2 regions of the Nocardia sp. NPDC060259 genome follow, and region 1 is predicted to be linked to the other one. Evidence: predicted binding sites of a transcription regulator. Region 1 holds the regulator's gene; the other holds the start of a gene.
The links. The regulator HspR, encoded in region 1, represses chaperone genes until heat shock. The targets are predictions, from matches to a motif close to ANNTGAGTNNNNNNNACTCANNT.
Positions count from the first base shown of each region.

Region 2: the regulator HspR is predicted to act here: its motif matches at 3,314-3,336, upstream of lon (endopeptidase La).

Region 1 covers NZ_JBHXAY010000010.1:84,857-92,066, forward strand. Annotated here, with positions in the region: gene ACFWF2_RS07165 (hypothetical protein) at 1-339, opposite strand, end outside; gene ACFWF2_RS07170 (globin domain-containing protein) at 435-1,604, opposite strand; gene ACFWF2_RS07175 (heat shock protein transcriptional repressor HspR) at 2,221-2,622, opposite strand; gene dnaJ (molecular chaperone DnaJ) at 2,622-3,803, opposite strand; gene grpE (nucleotide exchange factor GrpE) at 3,828-4,397, opposite strand; gene dnaK (molecular chaperone DnaK) at 4,394-6,241, opposite strand; gene ACFWF2_RS07195 (DHA2 family efflux MFS transporter permease subunit) at 6,458-7,210, opposite strand, start outside.
Region 2 covers NZ_JBHXAY010000019.1:72,115-79,324, forward strand. Annotated here, with positions in the region: gene ACFWF2_RS10905 (DNA polymerase IV) at 1-52, opposite strand, end outside; partial or broken gene ACFWF2_RS10910 (PaaI family thioesterase) at 201-623, shown strand; gene lon (endopeptidase La) at 891-3,299, opposite strand; gene ACFWF2_RS10920 (DUF3068 domain-containing protein) at 3,444-4,517, opposite strand; gene ACFWF2_RS10925 (DUF2613 domain-containing protein) at 4,514-4,684, opposite strand; gene ACFWF2_RS10930 (hypothetical protein) at 4,714-5,490, opposite strand; gene ACFWF2_RS10935 (TetR/AcrR family transcriptional regulator) at 5,575-6,186, shown strand; gene ACFWF2_RS10940 (serine/threonine-protein kinase) at 6,484-7,210, opposite strand, start outside.

The DNA of each region.
Region 1 (7,210 bases):
GATGGCATTGTCGACCTGGGCCATGCCCGGGCGGACGATGGTCACCTCTCGATCACCCTTCTTGATCGTGATCGAATCCGCCTTGGTTCGCTCCAGGAACCTGAGGCTGACATCCCGAATCGACCACACCACGGCACCGATCGTCCCGCTGGACACCAGCAGCTGACCGATCTGCTCGACGGCGCCAGACTTCTGGCCGTCCGCCGCGGCGGTCGTCACCCGGCTGACGTGTAGTCCACCGATCTCGGACAGATCGGTCTGTAGCTCGCCGGTCACCTCGTCCAGCCACTCGGCGTCGCGACGCCCCCCGGAATTGATCACCAGCACAACGTCATCCATCGATCCGCCCTCCCTCACTGTGATCATCCTCGTCAGACCACTCTAACCAGGACGAAGCGAACCGACAGGTCGATTCACGGCGCGGGGGCGCGCGCTCAGAACAGTGGGTCGTGGCGGATCGACTTGGCCTGGGTGCCCGCCGCCATCAGGCGGAACTTGGTGGTCTGCACCATCGATGGCGATCCGACGATCTGCACATCGCGATCCGCCCACGAGCCGTAGCTGGCGACGACCTTGCCGATCTGGCCGGTCATTCGCGGTTCCAGGCCGGGCAGGTCGCCCTGCGGTTCGCCGGACTCGTAGTACCACCAGGGGTTCTCGTCGCTCTCGGTGACGGGGGTGACCGAGAGCCACTTGTTGGCCATGGCCAGCTGGCTCAGGACCTGTAGGTCGTAGAGGTCGCACGGGTGGTGGCCGCCGACGAACAGGTGGACCTTCGGGTTGACCCGGCGCTGGGCCATCGCCATGATCTGGGCGCGCAGCGGCGCGATGCCGGTGCCGCAGCCGACCATCAGCATCTTGCGCTTGGTGTTGCGCGGCACACCGAGGCCGCCGAGCGGTGAACCGAGCAGCCACTGGTCACCGACGGCGGTGTGCGAGACCATGGACGGGCTGACCCAGCCGCCGAGCACGCTGCGAACATGGAACTCGATCTCGCCGTTGGCATTCGCGGGGTTGGCCGGGGAGAGGTAGCGCCACATCCGCGGCCGCGCCGGTATCTGCACGCTGAGGTACTGGCCCGCCGCGTACTGCATCGGCTGGTCGAGCTGAACGCGGATGACGGCCAGGTTGCGCAGCACCTCGCGGCGTTCGACCACGGTCGCCGACCACGCGGCGGGTGTCGTCTCCTTGTCGGCGGCGCTGATCATCGCGCCGCTGATGGTGGCCAGGCCCTCGTCCCAGGCGGTGGCGACCTCGTCGGTCCACATCTCGGTGCCCGCGAACTGGCGCATGGCCGACTTCAGCGAGTTGGCCACCGCGACATAGTGGGCCGGCTGCACACCGTACTTGCGGTGGTCGCGCCCGAGCTGGGCGAGGAACGGCAGCAGCTTGTCGGGTTCTTCCAGCCGGTCCAGCGCGTAGCCGATCGCCGAGACGAGCCGTTCACGCTGGGAATCCATGGCCGCCGGGAAGTAGTCACGGATGCCTGGATAGTCCGTGAACAGGATCGAGTAGAACGACCTGGCTAGCTTCTCGGGCCCACCGTCTTCCGCAGCAACCGCCTTGAACGTAGTACGGATCAAAGCGACAGTCCGCGAATCCATATGTGTCACAACCTCGTTTCGCCATCGAACGCTAGCCGCGCCGGCGAGTGACGGGCTGGGGAGGACACTCGTCAGCAGCCGATGCGAGAAGTCTAGGCGAGGTTTGCCAGCTTAGGAATCGTACTCTTAAACATCACGCATGTAATTCGTTTAAAACCGGGCGGTACCTGTTCAGTACCAGCTAAAAACATACCAGTGGACCGTGAATCTTGGGTGAACATGACCTCAAGATTCTCCGATCTTCCCGGCAATTGCGGCAATAGCGACCCAATGTGCCTGGTAGAGCGACCTTTCCGCTACGGACCCAATCTCTCCGGCCCGACGCGCCGTGCCACGACACGCGAGGAGGGTGTGCCGGAGTGGCTGGTCGACGGGAGGGAATTAGCCTCCGATCGAGCCGAATTCAGCGTCCTATCAGCAACCTTTCGTGATGATCCCGAGATATACGCCCACCTCAGAGCCCTGCGGCCCCACAAGCCCCGGCCAAGATCGCGAATAAGTAGGTTGCTGGATAGTCACCAGCCGATCGCCGGGGATTGACCGGGCACGAACGAGCCCCCGGCCCGCGTCCGCCGGAGCGGATCGCGAACCAGGGGCTCGGGCGAATCGTGGAACCCTACCGCCGGTGCCGCGGCTGCCACACCACGAGCGCGGTGCTGCGCTGGGGCGGCGACAGGTCGGGCCGGTAGCCCGCCCGCAACTGCTCCAGCTCCGCGCTCATCTCCTCGACGCGCTGCTGCAGCGCCTCGACCTGATTGGTGAGCTCGATGATGCGCTTGATGCCCGCGAGGTTGACACCCTCGTCCTGCGACAGCCGCTGCACCTCGCGCAGCAGCTCGACGTCGCGGGTCGAGTAACGGCGTCCGCCACCCGAAGTGCGTTGGGGGGTGACCAAACCCAGCCGGTCATACGTACGCAACGTCTGCGCGTGCATACCCGCCAGCTGAGCCGCCACCGAGATCATGAAGAACTCGGCACGCGAGGTCCCACCCGACGCGGACTTCGGACTATCGGACATCAAGCACCCGCCCATCCCGCACGCGGATCGAAGCCACCGGCCTTCTCCGCCTCCTGATAGCGCTTGAGCGCATCGGTGGCGTCGGAGTCCAGATTCTGCGGAACCGCGACCTTCACCGTGACCAGCAGGTCACCGGCGCCGCCCGCCGCGCCGCGCTTGGGCACACCGCGACCGCGTACCCGCAGGATACGCCCGTCGGCGGTGCCCGGCGGCACCTTCACGCCGACCCGGCCGTCCAGCGTCGGCACGGAAACAGTTGTCCCCAGCACCAATTCGCTGTAGCTCACCGGGAGCACCAGGGTCAGGTCGTCGCCCTGGCGGCCGAACACCTTGTCCTGGCTGACGTGCACGGTCACGTAGAGATCGCCGGAGGGCGCTCCACGCAGGCCGGCTTCGCCCTGCCCGGCCAACCGGATCTTCTGCCCGTCACTGACACCGGGCGGGATACGCACGGTGATGGTGCGGGTGCGGTTCTGGATGCCGGTGCCCGAGCAGTCGGTGCACGGGTCGTCGATGATCGACCCGGTGCCGCGGCAGTCGTCGCAGGGCTCGCTGAAACCGAACGCGCCCTGATTACGGCTGACCACGCCGGAACCGTTGCAGTGCGGACACACCCGCGGGCTGGTGCCCGGCTTGGCGCCGCTGCCATGACACGTGGTGCACGGCGACGGACTGGTCATCCGCAGCGGGACGGTGACACCCTGGGCCGCCTCGCGGAAGCCCAGCGTCGTCTCGGTCTCCACATCGGCGCCACGGCGCGGACGGCTCGAACCGCGCGCGCCACCCCGGTTGAACAGCCCGCCGAGCAGATCGCCGAGGCCGCCGTCGCCGGGTGCGCCTGCGCCACCGGCCTGACCGAAGATGTCACCGATGTTGAAGTCCTGCGAGAAGCCGCCGCCCGCACCGGGTGTGAACCCGCCGCCGTAACCGCGACCGCCACCGCCGGCGAACAGGCGGCGCGTCTCGTCGTACTCCTTGCGCTTGGCCGGATCCGACAGCACGGCATTGGCCTCGCTGACCGCCTTGAACCGCTCCTCGGCCTTGGTGTCACCCGGGTTGGAGTCCGGGTGCAGGTCACGAGCGAGCTTGCGGTAGGCCTTCTTGATCTCGTCCTGCGAGGCGCCGGAGGAGACACCCAGCTCCTTGTAGAAGTCCTTTTCGATCCACTCCCGTTGGCTCACCGAGCATCTCCTCCTCTCGCGTTCCTATTGGTCGTCGCCGTCGGCATCCGAATCCGATGCCCCCACGGCCTCGGCATCGGTTACCCCGACCAGCGCGTGCCGAAGCACCCGTTCGCCGAACCGATAGCCCTTGCGCATCACAACGCCGATGACCGGGTCGGCGCCCGAACCCTCGTGCTGCACTGCCTCGTGCAGCGTCGGGTCGAACGGGTCACCGATCGCACCGAACTCGACCAGACCCTGCTTCGTGAGCGCGGTCTCGAGCTTGTCGGCGACGGCCTTGAGCGGGCCGGTCTCCAGGTCGCCGTGCGCCCTGGCGCGGTCCAGATCGTCGAGCACACCGAGCAACTCGGTCACCACCACGGCCTTGGCCGCGTCGATGTTGGCCTGACGATCCCGCTCGACCCGGCGGCGGTAGTTCGCGTATTCCGCGGTCAACCGCTGCAGGTCGGCGGTGCGCTCGGCCAGCTCGTCGCTGACCGGCGCCTCGGCCTCGCCGTCACCGGAGGGCTCCGCCACCTCGGCGGCGGAGTCTGTCTCGGTGTCTTCGACGATGTCTTCGATCAGCTCCTGCTCGGAGTTGGCCTCGGTCACTTCTTCTCCGTGTCCACCGGCTCGTCGACAACCTCGGCGTCGACGACCTGGTCGTCGTCGGCCTGGCTCGGACCCGCGCCGTTACCGGACTGGCCCTCGGCGGCGCCGGCCTCGTAGAGCGCCTGGCCAAGGGCCTGCGACTCGGTGGCCAGCTTCTCCACGGCGGACTTCACCGCGGCGATGTCGGTACCGGCGAGTGCCGTGTTGGCCTCGGCGATGGCCGCCTCGACCTTGGACTTCACGTCCGCGGGCACCTTGTCCTCGTTGTCCTTGATGAACTTCTCGGTCTGGTGGACCAGCGACTCGGCCTGGTTGCGGGTCTCGGCCTCCTCGCGGCGGGCCTTGTCCTCGGCGGCGTGCGCCTCGGCGTCCTTGACCATCCGGTCGATCTCTTCCTTGGACAGGCCCGAGCCGTCCTGGATCTTGATCTTGTTTTCCTTGCCGGTGCCCTTGTCCTTGGCGGTCACGTGCACGATGCCGTTGGCGTCGATGTCGAAGGTGACCTCGATCTGCGGCACGCCACGCGGGGCCGGGGGCAGGCCGGTCAGCTCGAAGGAGCCGAGCAGCTTGTTGTGCGAGGCGATCTCGCGCTCACCCTGGAAGACCTGGATCTGCACGGACGGCTGGTTGTCGTCGGCCGTGGTGAAGGTCTCCGAGCGCTTGGTCGGGATGGTGGTGTTGCGCTCGATGAGCTTGGTCATCACGCCACCCTTGGTCTCGATGCCCAGCGACAGCGGGGTGACATCGAGCAGCAGGACGTCCTTGACCTCACCCTTGAGCACACCGGCCTGCAGGGCGGCGCCGACGGCGACGACCTCGTCCGGGTTCACGCCCTTGTTCGGCTCGCGGCCACCGGTCAGTTCCTTGACCAGGTCGGAGACGGCGGGCATACGGGTGGAGCCACCGACGAGCACGACGTGGTCGATGTCGGCCACGTTGATGCCCGCGTCCTTGATGACGGACTGGAACGGCGCGCGGGTGCGATCCAGCAGATCGGAGGTGATCTTCTGGAACTCGGCGCGGGTCAGCTGCTCGTCGAGGAACAGCGGGTTCTTGTCCGCGTCGACGGTGATGTAGGGCAGGTTGATCGAGGTGCTCTGGCTGGAGGACAGCTCGATCTTCGCCTTCTCGGCGGCCTCGCGCAGACGCTGCAGCGCCATCTTGTCCTTGGTCAGGTCGATGCCCGAGCTGGCCTTGAACTTGTCGACCAGCCAGGTCACGACGCGCTCGTCCCAGTCGTCGCCACCGAGGTGGTTGTCACCGGAGGTCGCGCGGACCTCGACGACGCCCTCGCCGATTTCCAGCAGCGAGACGTCGAAGGTGCCGCCACCGAGGTCGAAGACCAGGATGGTCTGCTCTTTGTCGCCCTTGTCCAGGCCGTACGCGAGCGCGGCCGCGGTGGGCTCGTTGACGATGCGCAGCACGTTCAGGCCGGCGATCTGGCCCGCTTCCTTGGTGGCCTGACGCTGGGCGTCTTCGAAATAGGCCGGGACGGTGATGACCGCGTCGGTGATCTCCTCACCGAGGTAGGCCTCGGCGTCGCGCTTCAGCTTCATCAGCGTGCGCGCGGAGATCTCCTGCGAGGTGTACTTCTTGCCGTCGATCTCGGTGCTCCAGTCGGTGCCGACGTGGCGCTTGACCGAGCGGATGGTGCGGTCGACGTTGGTGACGGCCTGGTTCTTCGCAGGCTGGCCGACGAGGACCTCGCCGTTCTTCGCGAACGCGACGACCGAAGGGGTGGTGCGCGAGCCTTCCGAGTTCGCGACGACGACCGGCTCGCCGCCTTCGAGAACGGCGACGACCGAGTTCGTGGTCCCGAGGTCGATTCCGACCGCACGAGCCATAGTGATTTCCTCCTGTGTGACGTACTTGGGGCAATAGTCTCAGCAACGCTGAGTGGGGTGGGCTCAATCCTGCCTTCCGAGGCCTCCGGGCGTCAACCCGAACTTGAGTCCATCACACTCAACGTCGTTGATCAGCACAACCGGTAGCTGCGGCGATTCATTCCCGCCACCCGAAAAATCTTTCCCGCCCCCGGGCCATTCTTGCCACGACCGCGCTCAACTGCGGCGGCTGATGCGCGATCGTGACGGATCGTTCATGCCGTTTCGCGCGGGTTCGACGAAGGCGGTTGTCGCCAAGGCGAGGACGAGTAGGCCCGCGCACAGGTAGCTCGACACCTCGATACCCGCCGCCATGGCTCCCCTGGCCGCCTCGGCGACGGGGAGCGCGTCTTCCGCGAGGGCCGGGATCACCGATCCGGCGCTGTCGGTGACTGTCGACGTCAGCTGGTGTGCCTCGGATTCGGACAGTCCCGTATCGGTCAGGCGGTCGCGCAGGCCGGTTCCGAGGGTGCTGAAGAAGACGGTGGTGAGGACGGCGATCCCGAGGGCCGAGCCGAGTTCGCGTGCGGCGCTCTGGATTCCCGACCCCTGCCCGGCGCTCTCGGCGGGGACGTCGGCGAGCACGACATTGGTGACCTGGGCGGTGGCGAAGCCGACGCCGATACCGTAGACGAACAAGGCGACGGCGATCGACCACCAGCTGCTGTCGGCCGCGGCGAACAGCCCGAGCAGGGCGAGACCGGCGGCTTCCAGTAGCAAGCCGCTCCTGACCTGACCCAGCGCCGAGACCGACGCGGTCATCGAGAAGCTCGCGCCGCTGGCGACGAAACTGCCGATCGCGAGCGGCACCAGGGCCAGGCCCGCCTGCAGGGCGGTGTAGTCGAGGGCGAACTGCATCCACAGCGGCAGGACCGCGATGATGCCGAATTCACCGAGGCCGACGAGCAGGGTCACCACATTGCCCTTGCG
Region 2 (7,210 bases), on a different contig from region 1:
CCACCGCCGCCTGGAACTGGTCGAGATCGACATGCAGCAGCCACTGGGGCACGGTTGAAGTATTACCGCACGGTACCGACAAACCGCCGCAACCTGGCGCTGACGGGTGCGGCACTGAGGTAATCGCCGCACCGGCCGGATGGCAATATCCGTAGCGCGCCAACCGATGTCACGACAGAGCTCGAAGAACGGAACACCCGATGCCGACCGAAGCCACCACCCTCGACCTCGACCTGGCCCGCCAGGTATTAGCCGCGCAGCCGTTCGCGCGCCTCGTCGGCACCGAACTGACCGAATTCGGGGACGGTGCGGCCACGCTGGTCATCGAGATCCAGCCTGAACACGGTCAGCAGTTCGGTTTCGTGCACGGTGGGGTGCTCGCCTACGCGGCGGACAACGCGCTGACCTTCGCCGCGGGCACCGTCCTCGGCCCCAACGTCCTGACCGGCGGCTTCACCATCACCTACCTGCGCCCGGCCATGGGCGAGCGGCTGCGCATCCACGCCACCGTCCTCGGCGCCACCCGCCGTCAGGCGGTCACCCACTGCGATGTCTACGCCGAGACCGAGGGCGAGGAGCCGATCCTGTGCGCGGTCGCGCAGGGAACGACCCGGCGCGTGGAGAAGGATCTCGCCCCGTCCGCAGCCGACGACGCCGACGAAGACCCGGAATTCGACGACGACGCCGACTTCGACGACGAGTTCGGGGAGGAGCAGGACAGCTTCGAGACCGATCAGCTGCCGGTCATCACCGTCAGTCCGGACGAAGCGCCGCAGTTGCCGCCCACGGTCAGCCGGTAGAGCTACTGGCGTAATCGTGCAATCCGGCTCGCTGCAGTCAGATATCTGACCGCGGAGACGCGAAATGCACGATTACGCCAGTGTGACGATCTAGGCCGTGTACGCCAGCTTCTCGGCCGCAGGCTCGGCGATCGGCTCGATGGCGTAGGCCAGGATCTCGGCCACGTCGGCGACGGGACGGACATCCAGGGCGGCCAGCACTTCCGCCGGGACCTCGTCGAGGTCCGGTTCGTTGCGGGCCGGGATGAAGACCGTCTTCAGGCCCGCTCGCTGGGCGGCGAGCAGCTTCTGCTTCACGCCGCCGATCGGCAGGACACGGCCGTTCAGCGTGACCTCACCGGTCATGCCGACATCACCGCGCACCTGGCGATCCAGGGCCAGCGACACCAGGGCGGTCACCATGGTGACGCCCGCCGATGGTCCGTCCTTGGGCACCGCACCCGCAGGGAAGTGGATGTGGATATTGCGGTCGAGGACCTTCGGTTCGATGCCGATCTCCTCCAGGTGCGAGCGCACGTAGGTGAGGGCGATCTGCGCCGACTCCTTCATGACGTCGCCGAGCTGGCCGGTGAGGGTGAGCGAACGCTCGCCCTCGGCGGCATTGGCCTCGATGTAGAGGACATCGCCGCCTGCACCGGTGACCGCGAGGCCGGTCGCCACGCCGGGGACCGCGGTGCGTTCCACCGAGTCCGGGGTGAACCGGGGACGGCCCAGGTAGTCGGTCAGGTTGTCGACGTCGACGGTCAGACCCGTTGCCGCGCTGTCGTATCCGAGCGACGGATCGTAGCCGAGACCGATGTCGATCACGTCGGCGCCGGAAGCGGGCGCGTCACCTCCGGACAGCTTGGTCGCCGCCTTGCGCAGCGCCTTGGCGACCAGCCGCTCCATCTGGCGCACACCGGCTTCCCTGGTGTAGTTCGCCGCGATCTCGCGCAGGGCCGCATCGGTGATCGAAACCTCCTGCGCGGTCAGGGCATTGCGTTCCAGCTGCCGAGGCACCAGGAAGTCGCGGGCGATGGCCACCTTGTCGGCTTCGGTGTAGCCGTCGACGGTGATGAGCTCCATCCGGTCGAGCAGCGGGCCGGGGATGGTATCCATGACATTGGCCGTCGCGATGAACAGCACGTTCGACAGGTCGAGGTCCAGATCCAGGTAGTGGTCGCGGAAGGTGTGGTTCTGCGCGGGGTCGAGGACCTCGAGCAGCGCCGCCGCCGGATCACCGCGGAAGTCGGAGCCGACCTTGTCGATCTCGTCCAGCAGGACAACGGGATTCATCGAACCCGCCTCCTTCACCGCACGCACGATCCGGCCGGGCAGCGCGCCGACGTAGGTGCGGCGGTGGCCGCGGATCTCGGCCTCGTCGCGCACGCCGCCGAGGGCGACGCGAACGAACTTGCGGCCCAGCGCCTTCGCGACCGATTCACCCAGCGAGGTCTTGCCGACACCGGGCGGACCGACCAGCACGAGCACCGCGCCCGAGCCACGTCCGCCGACGACATCGAGCCCGCGCGAGGCCCGGCGCGCACGCACCGCCAGGTACTCGACCATGCGGTCCTTCACCTCGTCCAGGCCGTGGTGATCGGCGTCGAGCACGGCACGCGCGGCCGGGACATCGGTGCTGTCTTCGGTTTTCACCGTCCACGGCAGGTCGAGCACGGTGTCGAGCCAGGTGCGGATCCAGCCCGATTCGGGGCTCTGATCGCTGGCGCGCTCCAGCCTGCCGACCTCGCGCAGCGCCTCGGCGCGCACGTTCTCGGGCAGGTCGGCGTTCTCCACGCGGGTGCGGTAGTCGTCGGCGCCGTCGGGTTCGTCCTCGCCGAGTTCCTTGCGGATGGCGTTGAGCTGCTGACGCAGCAGGAACTCGCGCTGGCTCTTCTCCATGCCCTCGCGGACATCCTCGGAGATCTTGTCGGTGACCTCGACCTCGGCGATGTGGTCTGTGATCCACTCGATCTGCTTGGTCAGCCGGACGGCGACGTCCGGGGTCTCCAGCAGCTCGCGCTTCTGCTCGTCGGACAGGTACGGCGCGTAGCCGGCCGTGTCGGCGATGGCGTCCGGATTGTCGAGCTGGTTGACGATGTCGATGATCTGCCACGCCTCGCGCCGCTGCAGCACCGCGACGACCAGCTTCTTGTATTCGGCGGCCAGTTCGGTGGTCCGCGCGTCGGCCGCCACCTCCTCGACGACCTCGGCCTCCACCCACAGGGCGGCGCCGGGCCCGGTCACGCCGTGCCCGATCCGCGCCCTGCGCTCGGCCTTGAGCACGGCGGCGGGAGCGCCACCGCGCATGCGCCCGACCTGCTCGATCGAGGCGACGACGCCGTAGGAGGCGTACCCCTCGTCCAGCCGCGGCGCGACGAGCACGGCACCGGTCTTCCCGGCCTGCGCGGCGTCGATGGCGGCCTGCGCCGACTCGTCCAATTCGATGGGCACGACCATGCCCGGCAGCACGATCGGATCGGTGAGGAACAGCACCGGCAGGTTCTGAGCTGTAGTCATGTCGACCCTTCCAAAGTTGAGCTTTGCTGACTCAACCCACCGCCCCACCGGTTTGTTCCTGCCGGGCCGGTCGTTCACCGACGGCGAACGCAACACGGCCTCCCCGGGTGATCCGGGGAGGCCGCGCTGTGCAGGGGAACCGAGCTAGAGGTTCGTGGAGCGGAGCTGTTCGGTGGGCGGGTCGTAGGTGCGACGCGCGGTGGAACCGCCTGCGCTCATGACGCCGAGGACGGCGCCCGCGATGAGCAGGATCGCGGCGAGGATGCCCAGGATGATCGGCAGGGTCTTGCCGAACAGGTCGAGCCTGTCGAGGCTCTCCTGGGTGACGGCCATCTGCGAGTCGATGGTCTCCTCGTCGAAGACCAGGTGCGACTTCAGGGCGGTGACATCGACCTGGTTGGCGCTGCGGCCGTAGTACAGGTGGATGGACTCGCCGCCCTTGAGGACCGCGCCGGTCCGCGGCTCGACCCACAGGTCGCGGGTGTTGGTGTAGAAGCGGGTCATCGTGACCGGCTCGTCGCCCTCGAGGCCCCACTTGGCGGCGGGGAGGGTGAGCTTGTTGGTCGCGGCGGGGACCACGTCGTTCATGTTCGTCACCGGGATGGTCTGCCGGAAGTGGTAGACCGGCACGCCGTTGATCTCGGCTTCCTCGACGAAGTCGATGGGCCGGGTCGAGCGGGCGTTGGTGTCGAAGTAGGGGTACGACTTCTTCTCGGTGCCGATCGGGAAGCGGTACTGCAGACCCTGACGGGTCAGGGCGTCGGCCACCGAGGCGCCCGACCTGTCGACGGTGACCGCGAGCGAACCGTTGGGCGAAGCGTCGACGGGCTGACCCGTCACGCGGTCGATGGTGACCCGGTCGATCGAGGCGGTCAGGATGCCGGTGTCGCCGTCGCGGTCGTCACGACGCAGGGTCTGGCCTGCCTGGACCGTCATCTCGTCGGAGCCAGAGGGCTCCTCGACGGTCAGGAAGCGCTGCGAGACGACGGGGACGTTCTTGTCGACCTTGGCCGAGCCCTCCGGCGAAGTCAGCGACCTCGCGTCCAGCACAAGGCTTTCCTCGCCCGGCACATTCTTGGCAATCGTGGTGATCCGCAGATCCAGCGGGGTCTTGGCGACCTTGCCGACGGTGTAGGTGGGAATCATGACGGCGGCGGCGAGCAGCAGCGCGCCGAGTCCGACGAGAATGCAGGCGATTATCCTGCGCCCGCTGTTCATCGGCTGCCGTACTGCACGTTGCCGAGCACAGACGAGCCCGGGTCAGCGGTGGTCTCGGGCGCTGGGATCGAATTCTGTTGCGCGCCTGCGGTGATGCCGAGCACGGCAATCACCCCGAGGATCGCGCCGGCCAGACCGCTGATCAGGCCGGGGACGGCAAACTTCATAGATCGAAACTCCAATATCCGGCGTCGGCTCAAGCGACGGAGAAGAACCCGATGGTCGGGGCGAACGAGCAGGTCCGGTCACCGTCGGCGGTGGTCGTGGTGAGCGAACCGGTGATCACCGCGGCGACCCGGCCCGAACCGGTGTCGGCGATGGCGGACAGGGTGGCCGGTCCGTCCGGGTTGATTCCGGCCGCGGTGGTGAGCGGCTGGTTGCCGGTGCGCCGGTTGTCGAGGTTGACCCACTGCACCGTCATCGGCGGGTTCTGCGCGACGGTAGGCGTTTTGGTACCCAGCGCGGTGAAGACGAAACCGGTCTGGCCCGCGGCGGGCCCCGGCGGCGGCAGCTCGGCCGGGCCGGGTACGGCCAGCGCGGTGCCGACGGAATCGGAGGTCGGGCCGATGCAGCCCTTGCCGATGGTCGGGTAGAGGAATTGCGCGATCCGCGGCCCATCGGACGGCGGGAGCTCGGGGCCACCGCCACCACTGCCGTCGAGGAAGGTGATGACCCGCTCGAGCGTCGACTTGACCTGCGCGGGGATGCCCGGCGTAGCGAGCAGCACGCGCGCCTGGGCCAGGATCGCGGCCTGCGCGCCGTCGGCGATGGGGGCGGGAGCGGAGATGGCGCTTACGATCGACGGTGCCAGCGCGGCCAGCGTCTCGGAGGGAACGTTCTCCGCGATCGCCGGGACGCTCGGCTGAGCCGCAGGCCGCGGGGCAGCCATGGTCGATGCCGGTGCGGCGAGTGAGGCACTCACCGCTAGTACGAGAGCGGACAATGCGGTCCGCGAGCCTCGGGTGCGCAGCACTGGTCAGCCGTCCTTCTTTGTGGGGATTGGTTGGAGCAGCCCGGAAGGGTAAGTGTGATCCCGGGTTTCATATACATTGGAGAGGTGACTACAGCGGACAGGCGGTATGGGGGTCGTACAGTCGTCGCGCGTAAAGCCGAACGGCGCCAGCGGTTCCTGGAAGCAGCGACGCGAATCTTCGCCGAACGCGGGTACGTCACGTGCTCGCTCGCCGAGGTGTGCGCGGCGGCCGGGCTGTCCAAGCGGCAGTTCTACGAGGAGTTCGAGACCCGCGAGGACGTGCTCATCGCGGCCTACGACCGCATCCAGGACGACGCGGCGGCCGCGGTCGCCACGGCGGTGATCGACCACTCCGACCCGGAGGCCGCGCTGCGCGCGGGCCTGGCCGCCTACCTGGAATCGCTCGGCTCCGACCCGTACCGCGCGCAGGTGGCGCTGATCGAGGTGATCGGGGTCAGCGATCGGATGGAGAACCATCGCCGGGAGCGGCGCCACGCCTGGTCGGCGCTGATCGAGACCGCGCTGGCAGGCAAGGGCGTCCGGCTGCGCGGCGACGCACAGCTCGCCACGGGCCTGCTCACCGGCGCGGTCAACGGTGTCGCGCACGAATGGCTGCTGCTCGCTTCGCGTCCGCCGGTAGGCGAGCTGGTCGACCTGCTGACCGCCGCAGCGCTCTCGCTGGTCGATCAGGACTGATTTCCGCGCCATCGCCGGGAGAGTGGCAACTTCACGCACTTGCCGCTTGCTCAACCCACTCCCTCTCCGAACATTGTGAGACCGGACGGCTTCACAGTGTGGGACGAGAGTCTGGCATAGTAGTGACCCAGATCGCAACGGCTGAAACTTTGCGATCGACATCACCTGGGGAGATGTGCTGGTCACGGGTCCAAACAAGCTCGTGGTGGTAGTGAACCACCACCGGCCGCGCGGGGTGTCCGGTTCGCCGTTTCACACCCGGCGGTACGTGTCCGGCAATCGACCGGCAACCAGCGATCAGGACTTCCGCAGCACGCCCGCGATGCTGCCGCCGAGCGCGCCCGGCGTGCTGTAGGCGAGGGTGCCGTCCGGCCGCAGAGTGACCGTCGATGTCGCGCCCTCGTCGAGACAGCCGCTCGCGCTCTTGCCGGTCAGCTTCGCCCGCAGGACGAGGCGGTCGGTGGTGGCCTCGACCAGGATCTCCGACCGCTCGCAGCGCTCACCGGAGATCATCCCGGTGTTCGACGCGGTGGCCACTTTCTGCCCGACCTTGCCGTTGCCGATGGTCAGCTCGATCGCGAAGCGCACCGGACCGTCCGCCGCCTGCCCCTGCCAGCTCCCGACGAAGGCGCTGGGGACCGTGGTGGCCGGTGCACCGGTGGCGGTCGGCGCGTCCGTGTCCGCGGCGACCGGCGTCGAGATGGGCACGCCGCCCGCATCGGGCTCGCCGCGCAACTGGACGCCGATCAGGAACGCACCCGCCGCGACAGCCACCGCGACGGTGACCGCCGCGGCCACGAGGAGAGGGCGCGTGCGGCGCGGGGCCGAGCGCTCGGGCAGGACCGGATGCGGTCCCGAGACGGCGTCCGGATGGGTCGCCAGGTGCCAGGCCGTCGGCGTCATGGTGGGATCACCGGCTCCGCCGACCGGCCGACCGACAGTCGAATATGGCGCGGGGGTGTACCCGCCGACGTTCGCGGCAGGCAGGGGAGTGCCAGGAGGCGGCGTATGGCCGCCGGTGTGC